Regions from separate parts of the Shewanella sp. A32 genome, predicted to be linked through region 2. Evidence: riboswitches for the same ligand, from Rfam matches in the RefSeq annotation. Region 2 holds a riboswitch; the other holds the start of a gene.
The links. A riboswitch is a leader RNA that binds a small molecule or an ion and turns the genes downstream of it on or off. The one in region 2 is predicted to bind lysine.

Region 1 (7,268 bases), on a different contig from region 2:
CTGAGCTTGCTCTAGTATAGAAGGCCCCCTTTTAGGGGGTAATCACAAAGCCACCTTCTTCAGAAGGTGGTTTTTTACTGATGATGGAACTCGGTGTTGATGATGTGACAGGATTCTGTTTAGTGAGCATCTGTTAGTCCTGATTACAGCGCTTTTAACATAAAATGTCACAAAAGTTTCTATTATTTGCGCGAATATAAGATTTGGCCGTAAGGACATCCGTATTTCTGTGTCTTCGTTTTAAATGTAACCAATTGAATTTAAATATATATTTAAAGCAATCTGTGTAAACAAAGGGTTACTCTTGAAGGTGCTGGCGAAATTTGAAACTCCTCATTGCAGGATACAGGGATTTCGGTGTTATAATACGCGCCTTAATTTATGGGGTTCCGTCTGTCGCAGCAACGAAGTGGCATACTCCGTCTCCTATTCACTAACTCATAATGAAGTTGAATCATGACTGACTTATCGAAATACAGAAACATTGGTATTTTCGCTCACGTTGACGCGGGCAAGACTACCACCACCGAGCGTATCCTGAAACTCACTGGTAAGATCCATAAAATAGGTGAAGTACATGATGGCGCTTCAACCATGGACTTCATGGAGCAGGAAGCTGAACGTGGTATTACCATTCAGTCAGCTGCGACCACCTGCTTCTGGAAAGACCACCGTTTTAACATCATCGACACTCCTGGGCACGTTGACTTCACTGTTGAAGTTTATCGTTCTCTGAAAGTATTGGACGGTGGTGTTGGCGTATTCTGCGGTAGCGGCGGTGTAGAACCTCAGTCCGAAACCAACTGGCGTTATGCTAACGAATCAGAAGTTGCTCGTCTGATCTTCGTAAACAAACTGGACCGTATGGGTGCAGACTTCCTGCGTGTAGTTGGTCAGATCAAACGTGTACTGGCGGCTACTCCATTGGTAATGACTCTGCCTATCGGTCGTGAAGACGAATTCACTGGTGTGGTAGACGTACTGACCCGCAAAGCCTATGTATGGGATGATTCAGGTCTGCCAGAAAACTACACTGTGACAGACGTGCCTGCTGACATGGTTGATCTGGTTGAAGAGTACCGTGAACAGATGATCGAAACTGCCGTTGAGCAGGATGATGATCTGATGGAAGCTTACATGGAAGGTGAAGAACCTTCTATCGACGATATCAAGCGTTGTATCCGTAAAGGTACAATCAATCTGTCGTTCTTCCCCACATTCTGTGGTTCTGCATTCAAGAATAAAGGTATGCAGCTGTTGTTGGACGCGGTAGTTGATTATCTGCCTTCTCCAACTGAAGTTGTGCCTCAGCCATTGACTGACCCAGAAACTGGTGAAGAAACTGGCGAAGTTGCCACTGTTTCTGTGGATGAACCACTGCGCGCTTTGGCATTCAAGATCATGGATGACCGTTTTGGTGCCTTGACCTTCGTTCGCATCTATTCAGGTGTGATGAAGAAAGGCGACACCATCCTGAACAGCGCTACCGGCAAGACCGAACGTATCGGCCGTATGGTGATGATGCATGCTAACGACCGGAGCGAAATCGATTCTGCTCAGGCCGGTGACATTATCGCTGTAGTAGGTATGAAGAACGTTCAGACCGGTCATACTCTGTGTGATCCTAAGCACGAATGTACTCTGGAACCTATGATCTTCCCAGATCCAGTGATCTCTATTGCGGTAACTCCGAAGGACAAAGGTGCTTCTGAGAAACTGGGTATCGCACTGGGTAAAATGGTTGCTGAAGATCCATCATTCCAGGTGGAAACTGACCAGGAAACTGGCGACACCATCCTGAAAGGGATGGGTGAATTGCACCTGGACATCAAAGTCGACATTCTGAAACGTACTCACGGTGTTGAACTGAGCGTAGGTGCGCCACAGGTGGCTTATCGTGAAACTATCACTAAAGCCGTTGAAGATAGCTACACTCACAAGAAACAGTCTGGTGGTTCTGGTCAGTACGGTAAGATTGATTACCGCATCAAACCAGGTGAAGCCAACACTGGCTTCAAGTTTGTGTCTTCAGTAGTGGGCGGTAACGTACCTCGTGAATTCTGGCCAGCTGTTGAATCTGGTTTCGAATCTATGATGAAAGAAGGCCCTCTAGCAGGCTTCCCTGTACTGGACGTAGAAGTTGAACTGATTGATGGTGCTTACCACGCAGTTGACTCATCAGCTATCGCGTTTGAAATTGCTGCGAAGGCTGCGTTCCGTCAGACTATGCCAAAAGCGGGTCCACAGCTGCTGGAACCTATCATGAAGGTTGACGTGTTCACTCCAGACGCTAACGTCGGTGATGTGATTGGTGACCTGAACCGTCGTCGCGGCATGATCAAGGATCAGGAAGCTGGCCTGACTGGCGTACGCGTTAAGGCTGACGTGCCATTGGCTGAAATGTTCGGTTATATCGGTACTCTGCGTACAATGACTTCAGGTCGTGGTCAGTTCTCTATGGAGTTCTCACACTACGCTGCATGTCCTGCCAACGTTGCAGAAAAAGTTATTGCTGAAACCAAAGCTAAAAAAGCTGCTAAATAAGCTTGCTTAGTGAAGAAAAAACCCGCCATTTGGCGGGTTTTTTTATGACAAAAATAATTGATAAAAAAGCCAGCTAATCGCTGGCTTCATAAAAATCTAGTTCAGATGGAACAATTAAGCTTCCAGATGACCACAGAAACGATAACCTTCCCCATGGATAGTAGCGATGATTTCCGGAGTATCCTGATGGCTTTCAAAGTGCTTACGGATGCGGCGGATAGTTACGTCCACAGTACGGTCGTGTTGTTTCAGTTCACGTCCTGTCATTTTCATCAGCAGTTCTGCACGAGTCAGAATTTTGCCAGGGTTTTCCACAAAGTGGAGCATGGCACGAAATTCGCTACGCGGCAGCTTATAAGATTCACCCTCTGGGCTGACCAGCGAACGGCTGTTAATGTCCAAACTCCAGCCATTGAAGTTATAGCTATCAACCGCAGATTTTTCTTCCGGCTCAGTGCCCGCTGTGGTAACACGTGTCAACAGGTTACGCGCGCGAATGGTTAATTCTCGTGGATTGAATGGTTTGGTGATGTAATCATCTGCACCGATTTCCAACCCCAGGATTTTATCCACTTCGTTGTCACGGCCAGTGAGGAAAATCAAACCGATATTATTGATTTCACGCAGTTCCCGTGCGAGCAATAACCCATTTTTACCGGGCAGGTTGATATCCATAACGACCAAGTTAATCTTGTTATCCTGTAAGGCTTTGTGCATTTCTGCGCCATCATTGGCTTCAGTAACAACGTATCCTTCAGCTTCGAAAATACTTCTCAGCGTGTTACGGGTAACTGCTTCATCTTCTACGATAAGAATGTGCGGGTTCTGCATATCATGTACCTAATAAATCAGATTGTTCTAACCACGAGCGGAGCTCATGTTCAATTGCTTTCTATGAATCCTGATGACTTCATTCCAGTACTGGTGAAACCAAATTACATTGTCGGCACTGCATGATTAGTTGAATTTTGGCATACGGTTGTTACCAGTACGCGAATTGTATTAACTGAGATATCCAGAGATGAAATTAGTTCCTGATTTCCATAGATATCCAGTTTATTTTCCTTCGGATGCTTAAGCGCACCACAAAGGGCTTTGGTCAGACATCGTGACCGCTATGTCCAGCGGCCAGCACAAACATGACCGATTTGTGATGAGTATTAACATTGTACTCTTATTGTGCATTTGTTAACAAATGAAATGTTAACAAATGCTGTTGGTATTCAGCCGAGAGTCAGCAAAATTTCGTAAAGTAACATCAATTTTATGACACAGTGTTTCAGAGACTAGGTGAGTGCCTCAGCTTTTGTTAAACTGGCGCCGGTTACTTCAGGGGCTACTGATTGATGAATGACGGATTAGAACAACTTTGGCAACACTACCTGGATTGCTGCTTTCTTCTTACACAGCCATTGTCCTCTGCTTTACCCTTTGCCATCATTACCGCACATAACCCGCAAGGGCAAGAGTTAGAACCCTGTCAAAATCGACTTTTAGATCGTGCCTTACAACGCGATATTGAGCAGTTATTGGTGCCATACCGGGTAATCATTGGTACTGCGCCAGATCACAGCCATATGGAGAAAAGTTGGGTGCTGTTTGTCAGTCACGAGCAAGCAAGTGAATTAGCCAGTAAGTATCAACAGAATGCATATTACTATGTGCAGGAAGATGTCCTTTATCTGGTGTCGTGTCGGGACAGTCGACAAACAGAAGTGATGGGGCCGTTCAGTCAGCGGGTTCATATCGTCTCAGAGTTGCCTGAATTTTGTGACTGAATTTTACTAATCTTCGCAGAAAGTTGGCAGCGAAGAAATTATCGTTGACTTAGTGCGTCTATTGTTGGTAATGTCGGCGTCCCCGCTTTAATCGCGGGGAAACAGAAGAGGAGCGTTAACTAGGTAGTGAACTCGAGGAGGCCAATCTCCGATAACGGTTCATGAGGGAGATTAACGCCGAGGCTACAGGATCATCTGGCGGATCCTCTGGTCGGTTGTTCAGGCTGAATCCTGATGACTGTCACCTTTTTATGGTGGAGAGCTTCTGGTGAGGATCATTTTCCCTTTCTCAGGGTGCCTTTGTATCAGCACCAGGCTCTTCGAACGAATTTTGTTCGGGGCTGATTATGAATTCAATGTTATTTCTCCTGTTATCTCCTTGTCCTAGGGAGGTAAGGTAATGTCTCTCGTTGTTGCTAAATTTGGTGGTACATCTGTCGCGGATTATTTTGCGATGGGACGCTGCGCCGATATCGTACTGGCTAATCCTGCCACCCGCTTAGTTGTCGTGAGTGCCTCTAGTGGGGTCACTAATCTGTTGGTGGAATTAGCACAACCTGGTGTAACTGAACCACAGCGGTTAGCGGTACTAAAGAAAATTGCCGCCATTCAATATGCGATTGTGGATAAATTACCGCGCAATGATGATGTTGCCGCCGACGTTGACGCGCTACTCACTCGGGTAGATGTACTGAGTCAGCAGTTGCTAAAAAATACCGATAAAGCAATCATCGATGATCTGCTGTCGTTAGGAGAGCGGTGTTCATCTGTATTGTTTGCTGCTGTATTACGGGAAAAGGGGGCGAAGGCCAGTGCGTTTGATGTGCGCCAGGTAATGCGTACCGATAGCAACTTCGGCAGAGCAGAACCGCAGATTACGGAGATCCGTCAATTAGCGCAAGCGCAATTGCTGCCGCAGCTTAGTGAGCAGTTACTTGTGACTCAAGGCTTTATCGGTGCTGATGCAAATAACTGTACCACTACCTTGGGGCGGGGTGGCAGCGATTACTCGGCCGCATTGCTGGCTGAAGCATTAGATGCTAACGCTGTTGAAATCTGGACCGATGTCGCCGGTATTTATACTACCGATCCGCGTTTAGCACCTAACGCCAGACCTATCCCAGAGATCAGTTTCAATGAAGCCGCTGAGATGGCAACATTTGGTGCGAAGGTGTTGCATCCGGCAACAATTTTGCCTGCGGTAAGACAGCAAATTCAAGTTTTCGTCGGCTCCAGTAAAGAACCTGAAAAAGGGGGAACCTGGATCCGTCATCAGGTGGAAAATCCACCGGTGTACCGCGCGGTAGCCTTGCGACGTGATCAAACATTGTTGAACCTGCATAGCTTGCAGATGCTGCATGCTCAAGGTTTTTTGGCGGAAACTTTTGCAACGCTGGCGCGCCATAAGATATCGGTAGATTTGATCACTACCTCAGAAGTGAACGTATCACTGACACTGGATAAAACCGGTTCTGAGTCCAGTGGCCAGGGATTATTGACGGAAGCGCTGCTGCAGGAGCTATCACAACACTGCCGTGTGCGGGTTGAGGATAAATTGGCACTGGTGGCGATTATTGGTAACCGTATTGCGACTACTGCGGGTATCTGTCAGCAGGTCTTTGGCGTGTTAGCATCGCACAATGTCCGAATGATATGCCAGGGCGCCAGTCCTCATAACCTATGTGTATTGGTGCATGAGGCAGAAGCAGCGGATGTTGTTGCGGCATTGCACCGTTCGCTATTTGAAAACGTCGAGCAAGTCTGATGCAGCCTGAGCGGTTATCGGTAGGTGAACTGGCCGCGGGACAACCGCTGACAGTACCGGTATATCGGTTTATTGGCACTGATGCCTCAGCCCCATCCGTGTATATTCAGGCGAATGTGCATGGTGCCGAAGTGCAGGGTAACGCGGTTATCCTGCAGTTGCTGCGTTATTGGCAAGCGCACCCACCGAAAGGCAATGTCACGCTGGTACCTTTAGCAAATCCGCTAGGGATTAACCAGAAAAGCGGTGAATTTACCCTCGGACGCTTTGATCCCATCAGTGGTGAGAACTGGAATCGACAATATCTGGATAATCAGTTGCCGCTGGCGCAGTGGGTTAGCGAACATTATCACCTTGCAGACGCTGAGTTGGTCAGCGCCTATCGCCAGGCGCTACAGACTAACCTGCAGCGGCGTCTGCAAAGTCCTTGGGGGGTGACGACCGGACAACGGCTGGCTTACACGTTACAGCTGATGGCGAGTGAGGCTGATATTGTGCTAGACCTGCATACGGGGCCGAAATCTTGTCAGCATCTGTATTGTCCGGCATATCAGCAACAGGCTGCGAAAGAGTTTTCAATTCCGTTTACCCTGTTTATTCCCAATCTTTTTGGCGGAGCCATGGATGAAGCGATCTTCTGTCCCTGGTGGCGGTTAACCGATTACCTGGCGTCTCAACAGCGAAAGTTGGCGGTGCCTGTGGCCGCATTTACGCTGGAGCTGGGGAACCAGGAGTTGATCGATATGGCGCAGGCACACCAGGATGCACAGAATATTCTGGCATTCTTGCACTGCCGTGGTGTTGTGGCCGAAGCCATTGCACCTCTGGAAATGAAACGTTACGGTTGTTATTTGCACAACTATCGTAAATTTCACGCACCAAGAGCCGGACTAGTGCAATACCTTGCAGCTCCGGGCGCTTTGGTTAAGGCTGGTGAGCCATTGGTGCGGTTGTTAAGACTGGATTTAGCGATTGATGAACAGGAGCAGTTATTGACCGCACCTGAAGATGGCGCAGCAATTTTACATTTTGCCTCGGCAGCAGTGCAGCAAGGCACTGAGCTATACAAAATAATGACGCAGCTGTTCGAGGTCGATTGAGCCAACAACAAAAGGCCGAATTAACGACCTTTTGTTTTTTGAGATCAGTTTGTTACGGTTTTACTGCGCGTACAATCGGAT
Region 2 (7,268 bases):
GCCTTTGCCGGGTTCTTTTAGCTCCGTGCAACTTTTGATAATCAGGCCGTTGGCCTTGATATCAGCGGCCTTACGGCGAGCATCCGTGCGGGCATCTGCTAAACTGACGGGCGCGCCATTTTCTTCCATCTGGCAAGCATTACCCTCTACCATGCCCAGCGTGTCATAAGGCACTGTTGGCTGAGTATGATCAAACAGCTGCACTTCAGAAGGCTTAAAATATTCTTTAAATGCCTTGCGATCGAGATTGGAGTTAAAACTGTAGTCGCTGCCACAGGCGCAAATAATTGCAGCGAGTGGAATAATAACCAGTTGTTTCATGGTCGGACCTTATGAATAGAGGGGCGGATTACGCCCTGCGACAAAGCAGAACGCTTATGTCAATTCTATCGCTTGAGATACATTTGATAAAGCTGACGATAACGATAATTCAGATCAATCTGATGCCCATCTATATATATTACTTCAATTTTACGGGGCATTGGGTCGAGAACATCAGCCATCGCTGACTACCAGACTGACATCATAGCCCTCAGTCATGGCGTCATGCCCGGTGGCACCAACTAACTCGCATCGTCGGTTATGGCTTTTAGGGCTGCTTCCGGTGTTAAAACCCCTTGAGACAGCCTGTGCGGCTGAGGGCAGGTTACGGCTGTCCCCGTCATCGCTAAGATCAATAACAAAGGGAATACCGACTTCTTTCCGTAGTTCTGCCACCTTGAATGCCTGACCAATCGGTTCATCGGCTCGCTGAGGCTGCGACCAGCGCTGGACTTTTCGGAGCGCTCGTTCCCGGTGGTGCAGTTGCGATAAGGATACATTGGCAGCCGAGGACTCATCTCTGACCTCTGGCGCTGCAGGAAAATTTAACGGCAATCCCCGTTGTGGTCGATAGCTTGCCAGTGCGTTGATGCGTGCAAATTCCTGCACCGATCCTAATAGCTGCATAGCCGGGTTTTGTCGCTTAATAACTGCGCTGCTCTTAATTTATTGTTAAGAATGCCACCATTAAATATTACCGCTTATGCTCTTATATTATTTAACTGTTTAAGTGCGATATTAACTGCTGCGGCTGGAATGTCTTCTGAATAATCCTTGGCTTTGGTAACGCGGTCATTATACCAACGGGCAACACTAACCGCCTGGCAGATAAGGGCGATAACGCCCATTAAAGCCGTCGGATAATCCTGAGCCGATTTACCTTTATTAAAGGCCATAAATTGCTTAGTTCGGGATTTATATACCACCTCATTTACGTTTTATCTACCAGTGATAAAGACTCTGCTGCACCCTGAAATATTCCATCTAAGTAAGCACTTTGTACGGCAGTAAAGCCATTCTTTATGCTCTTTTATCGGGATATATCTGAGAAATCCATTCCTTTTCTGTGTGATTAGTGCCAATTAGCTGCATTACCTTCGATAGGTTTTATTTTATATATCGGCGGCGAAAATGTGTTTAGCTTTTGCGTTTGTACAAGCGCCTATTCTGCATAGTGGTCAATAAATTTTGGGTAAATTCGATAACCGGATAGATTAATTTCATAGCCATTTATCGGGATGTCATTTCCTGCAACGATTTTGATAAATTTATTATTTTCTATTAGCCGGATGGCATCATGCAGTGCACTGGCTGACTACCGCAACAGGGCAGATAGCTTAACGCGGTTATCCGCTGAGTTGTCATTGAGTTGGCGGGGTTTAGCCTGAGAGGCCATATAGGCTAGGGCGCAAAGCGTCACAGTGAACATCTGCAGTTCATCAATGGAATGACCTTTTTAAGTGAATATGACAGCAGTACTGTTATTGCGCAAACGATGTAAAAAACAATGACTAATTGTAAGTATTATAAATATATAATGTTTTATTAAAGTACGGGCATTAGATATAAAAAAACCCCGATTAGCGGGGCTTTTAAATACTTGGCGCTGTTAGTCGATGAGAAAATCATCCATTGAGCGACCTTTTTCAACTTCAGTTTTAAAGACAGTTGGCATACGGCCTTGACCGGTCCAAGTAATAGTTTCGCCAGCAACTTCAATTTTATACTTTGCCGGACGCGGTGCACGTTTTTTAGTCGGTTTAACTGCAGTTACAACACCTAAATCTTCAACAGAAAGACCAACGGATTCCATCTGCTGACGGATTTCTTCAATTTTAGCCAGACGATCTGCCTGAGCTTTGGCTTCTTCAGCAGCTTCTTCTTCGCGTTCAGTTACGATTTTTTCCAGTTTACTGGCAAGATCACGTAGTTCTTCAACGCTAAGATCTTTAACCGCTGCCTTAAAACGACGTGCGTGAGTCAATATTTCAAGAAATTCGCTCATATTTATTTTGATTCCACTTCTTATAAAACTTGGGATTTAAAAAGACACCATTGCGAATAATAGAAACATTACTTAAATGGATCAAATGAAATTCTGTTAATTGGCGATTTTTTTTAATTCCCATATTTTTTAGACTTAAATTCAGCACGTATTTTTCAGCGATTAGAAATTACCTTCAATAAATTGAAAATAAAACACCTGTTTAAATTATATTGACGTGAACGTAAACGTAGCATAGAGTTGCTGCAAACAGGAGGCACCCTGACGGGAACTCCGGTATTATCAAAACATTTGTTACGAGTGCAGCGAAGGACGTTCCTATGAAAGTAATGGTACCCGTAAAACGTGTGGTAGATGCCAACGTTAACATTCGAGTCAATGCCGAGCATACAGCGGTAGACACCGCCAATGTTAAAATGGCGCTCAATCCTTTTTGTGAAATTGCCGTAGAAGAAGCGGTCCGTCTTAAAGAAGCCGGAAAAGCCGACGAAGTGTTGGTTGTGAGTATCGGTCCCAAAGTGGCTCAAGAACAATTACGTACCGCAATGGCTTTGGGGGCTGACCGCGCTATTTTGGTTGAAACTGATGAAGTGTTATCACCTTTATCCGTCGCTAAAGTGCTCCAGGCAGTACAGTTACGGGAACAGGCAGACCTTATTTTGCTGGGCAAGCAGTCCATTGATGGTGATAACAATCAGACTGGTCAGATGCTGGCGGCTTTACTGGATGTGCCGCAGGCCACCTTTGCTTCAGAACTCCATGTCGATGGTGGACAACTGACCGTGAACCGTGAAATTGATGGTGGCGTACAAACATTGACATTACCGCTGCCCGCCATAGTGACCGCCGATTTGCGTCTCAATGAGCCACGCTATGCATCGCTGCCAAATATTATGAAAGCCAAACGGAAACCATTGGACACCGTTACTGCCGCTGAACTGGGCGTAACACTAAAACAACACCAGCAGATACTGTCAGTGACTCCGCCTGCTGAACGCAAAGCTGGGGTGATGGTGTCCTCTGTCGAGGAACTGGTAGATAAGCTGAAACATGAAGCAAAGGTGATCTGAGATGACCGTATTAGTAATTGCCGAACATGATAATGTCAGCCTGAAAGCTGAGACTGCCAAGGTGGTGGCTGCCGCCATAAATCTGGCTGATGAAATTGAAGTATTGGTTGCCGGCAGTGATTGCGCGACGGTCGTCGATACGGCGGCCAAATTGCACGGTGTTAAGCGGGTATTAGTCGCAGATAATGCGGTTTATCAAGCACAGTTTGCGGATAATCTGGCCAAGCTGGTCGCCAATATTGCCGTTGGGCATAGCCATGTGTTGGCGGCGGCCTCTTCGGCAGGCAAAGATCTGTTACCTCGAGTCGCAGCATTGCTGGATGTCGCGATGGTGTCCGAAATCATTAAAGTTGTTGATGCTGATACTTTCGTGCGCCCGATATATGCAGGTAATGCGTTGGAAACCGTGAAAAGCCTAGATGCGGTGAAGGTTGCGACTGTTCGCGTCAGTGCTTTTGATGCCATAACCAGCGACGCAAATGCCGATGTAGTGGTAATCGATCAGGTGGTGGCATCTGTGTGCCATGAGTTATCCCATACCATGGCGGTATCCGAACGACCAGAACTTGGTAATGCCAGAGTCGTCATCTCCGGTGGTCGTGCGCTGGGAAGTGCCGAAAATTTTGCTATGTTAGAAACGCTTGCCGATAAACTCGGTGGTGCAGTGGGGGCTTCTCGTGCTGCCGTGGACGCGGGTTATATCAGCAATGATCTACAGGTCGGACAAACCGGTAAGATTGTCGCTCCTGAACTGTATATTGCGGTTGGAATTTCCGGGGCTATTCAGCACTTGGCGGGTATGAAGGACTCGAAAGTTATTGTCGCCATCAACAAGGATCCACAAGCGCCAATTTTCCAGGTTGCGGATTATGGTCTGGAGGCTGACTTGTTTGAGGCGTTGCCAAGATTGGCAGAGTTGATTTAATTCAATATCTGCGTCAGGATAGGCAGCAACGGGCAGCACCCTTGCTGCCTTTTTTATTATCTGCCTCACGCCTGCTGGCGATCTGAGAAGTAGAGGCGCACCTGATATAAGTAACGGCAAGCTGGGTGATACCGTTTAATGTGCCGCGAAAGGATCCGGTGCCGAAACAGCTGGAACGATCAATTCCGCTGTTGGGGCTGTTCCCGAATAGGGGCAGCACTGCCATGGTAGGCTAGCAATAGTCGAATTAACTGCCGTGGAGCGCTACTGAAAAGACGTCGATCATCTATGATCGGCCAGGTATTCAACACAGTAATGTCTGTGACCTACCTTTTTGTGCCTCCCGCCGGTCACACAAGAATATATTAAAAATGACAGTACTCAGTTATGCCGATTCGGCACTTTCTCTTTTGCCCCCAGTGGTGGCAATCATCCTGGCGATCATGACGCGTAAGGTGTTGTTATCGCTTGGCGTTGGTATTCTTATTGGTACGCTTTTACTGAATCAATGGTCAGTGACTGACTCTGCTATTTATCTCAGTGACAAGGTGTCTGGCTTATTCTGGAGCAATGGTGCACCGAATAGCTGGAACCTGTATATCTTAGGTTTTCTGATTGTGCTGGGAATGATCACGGCGCTGATCACCGTCAGTGGTTCTGCCCGTGCTTTCGCAAACTGGGCTAAACAGCACATTCGCAAACGCCGCGACGCTAAGTTACTCACGATGTTTCTCGGATGTGTGGTGTTTATTGATGATTACTTCAATAGTCTGGTGGTTGGCAGTATCTGCAAACCGCTGACTGACCGTTATTATATTTCCCGGGCTAAATTGGCCTATTTGCTGGATTCGACAGCAGCACCGGTATGTGTGATCTCCCCGGTATCCAGTTGGGGGGCTTATATCATCGCGTTGATTGGTGGCATTCTGACGACGCATGGTGTGACTTCGATGGGACATCTAACCGCTTTTGTCGAGATGATCCCGATGAATTTCTATCCTTTATTTGCATTGTTGCTGTTGTTGTTTGTGGCGATGTTTGAGTTGGATGTTGGTCCGATGCGACGCCATGAACTCAGTGCGCGCAAGGGCCAACTCTATGATGAAGCCAAAGGCGTGCCTCCTGGCGCCACCGCGGAACTGGCAGAAGCCGAAACCGGTAAAGTGGGCGGTTTGTTTATTCCAATTTCGGTACTGGTTGTTGCTACGCTGTATTTTATGATTGCCAGCGGTGCTGATGTGCTCTCAAGCGAAGGCAAACCTTTTTCGGTGATTGGTGCCTTTGAAAAAACCGACGTGAGTTCGTCATTGTTTTTTGGTGCCTTGCTTGGTTTGTTCACCACCTTGGTATTAGCGGTGCGACAGAAACTGTCATTTAAAGAAATCGCTCTGGGCATATATGTGGGGGCTAAGTCGATGCTGCCAGCGATCTATATTCTGCTGTTCGCATGGACAATTTCCGGCATTATTGGTCAGTTGGAAACCGGTAAATTTATGGCGAGTCTGGCGGGCGGTAATATTCCGTTTGCGCTGCTGCCAGCGGTATTGTTTGTGCTGGCTGGGTTTACGGCTTTTGCTACTGGCACCAGTTGGGGCACCTTTGGCATTATGTTGCCCATCGCGGCAGATATGGCGATGGGAACGCATCAGGGGATGATGTTGCCAATGATGGCAGCCGTATTGTCAGGTTCGGTATTTGGCGATCATTGCTCACCAATTTCAGACACGACTATTTTGTCTTCTACCGGCGCGAGCTGCCACCATATTGACCATGTTATGACGCAATTGCCTTATGCATTATTAGTCGCCGTTATCTCGCTGGGAGGCTATCTGGTGATGGGCTATACCGAGTCGGTCGCATTGGGCTTGTTATCTTGTTTAGTGTTATTTTTTATTGGGTTGTTCTGGTTCCGCTTAAAATCCGATAACTAGTCATACCGCATAAAAAAACGCAGCGACTGCTGCGTTTTTTATCACGATAACTGCTCAATGCTAACCATTGATTACATCAATCCCCGGCGTTTCAACAGTCCATCGGTGGTGGGTTGTTGCCCGCGGAAATTCTCATAAGCTTCCATTGGTGGCACGCTGTTGCCAACTTCACGAATTGCCTTACGGAACTTCATGCCGATATCACGATTGAGTCCCCCTTGTGTCTGCACATAAGCAAAGGCATCTGCCGCGAGGATCTCACTCCACATATAGGCGTAATAACTGGCGCTGTAGCCGCCTGGGAATGAATGCGCAAAATAGCTGGAACGATAACGTGGTGGTACTGCTGCTAAATTCACCCCATGTTTTGCCAATGCTTTAGCTTCAAACTGTTCAACATTTTGCAGGGGCGCATCTGCACTCAGGCTATGCCATTCCAGATCCAGTAACGCAGCGGACATATACTCAAGCGTATCAAAGCCCATGTTGAAGCTACGGGAGCGCAATAGTTTGTCCAGCATATCTTTCGGCAGCGGCTCACCAGTCTGATAGTGCTTGGCATAGTTGGCTAACACCTGCGGATGACCGGCCCAATCTTCTTCAAAGGTGGATGGAAACTCGACAAAGTCTCTTGAAACAGCGGTACCAGAGAGGCTAGGGTAGGTGACATTAGAAAACATGCCGTGGGTGCCATGACCAAGTTCATGGAACATAGTGGTGACCTGGTCATAACTGACAAACGTTGGTTCGCCATCAGGTGCTTTCTGGATATTCATGACATTGACCACCACTGGTTTTTGCCCCAGTAGCGTGCTTTGCCGGACAAAAGAACTCATCCAGGCCCCGCCACGTTTGCCTTCTCGGGCAAAATAGTCACCGTAGAATATCGCCAAGCTAGTGCCATCAGCATCAAACACTTCCCAGGCTTTTACATCTGGATGATATACCGGCAGATCGGGTCTTGGTTTAAACGTCACGCCGTAAAGTTGATTAAGGGTGTAGAATACGCCGTCCTG

Region 1: another riboswitch for lysine. It lies ahead of lysC (lysine-sensitive aspartokinase 3); the one in region 2 lies ahead of PY479_RS01210 (Na+/H+ antiporter NhaC family protein).

Annotation. Positions count from the first base shown of each region.
Region 1 is NZ_JARFTS010000006.1:1-7,268, forward strand. Features, by position in the region: gene fusA (elongation factor G) at 457-2,544, shown strand; gene arcA (two-component system response regulator ArcA) at 2,659-3,375, opposite strand; gene PY479_RS06465 (DUF3293 domain-containing protein) at 3,891-4,322, shown strand; lysine riboswitch at 4,420-4,595, shown strand; gene lysC (lysine-sensitive aspartokinase 3) at 4,723-6,087, shown strand; gene PY479_RS06475 (succinylglutamate desuccinylase/aspartoacylase family protein) at 6,087-7,187, shown strand; gene asnC (transcriptional regulator AsnC) at 7,240-7,268, opposite strand, start outside.
Region 2 is NZ_JARFTS010000001.1:275,212-282,479, forward strand. Features, by position in the region: gene rcsF (Rcs stress response system protein RcsF) at 1-321, opposite strand, end outside; gene PY479_RS01185 (hypothetical protein) at 496-948, opposite strand; gene PY479_RS01190 (hypothetical protein) at 1,023-1,217, opposite strand; gene PY479_RS01195 (H-NS family nucleoid-associated regulatory protein) at 1,931-2,326, opposite strand; gene PY479_RS01200 (electron transfer flavoprotein subunit beta/FixA family protein) at 2,647-3,396, shown strand; gene PY479_RS01205 (FAD-binding protein) at 3,398-4,321, shown strand; lysine riboswitch at 4,404-4,596, shown strand; gene PY479_RS01210 (Na+/H+ antiporter NhaC family protein) at 4,693-6,252, shown strand; gene PY479_RS01215 (M3 family metallopeptidase) at 6,324-7,268, opposite strand, start outside.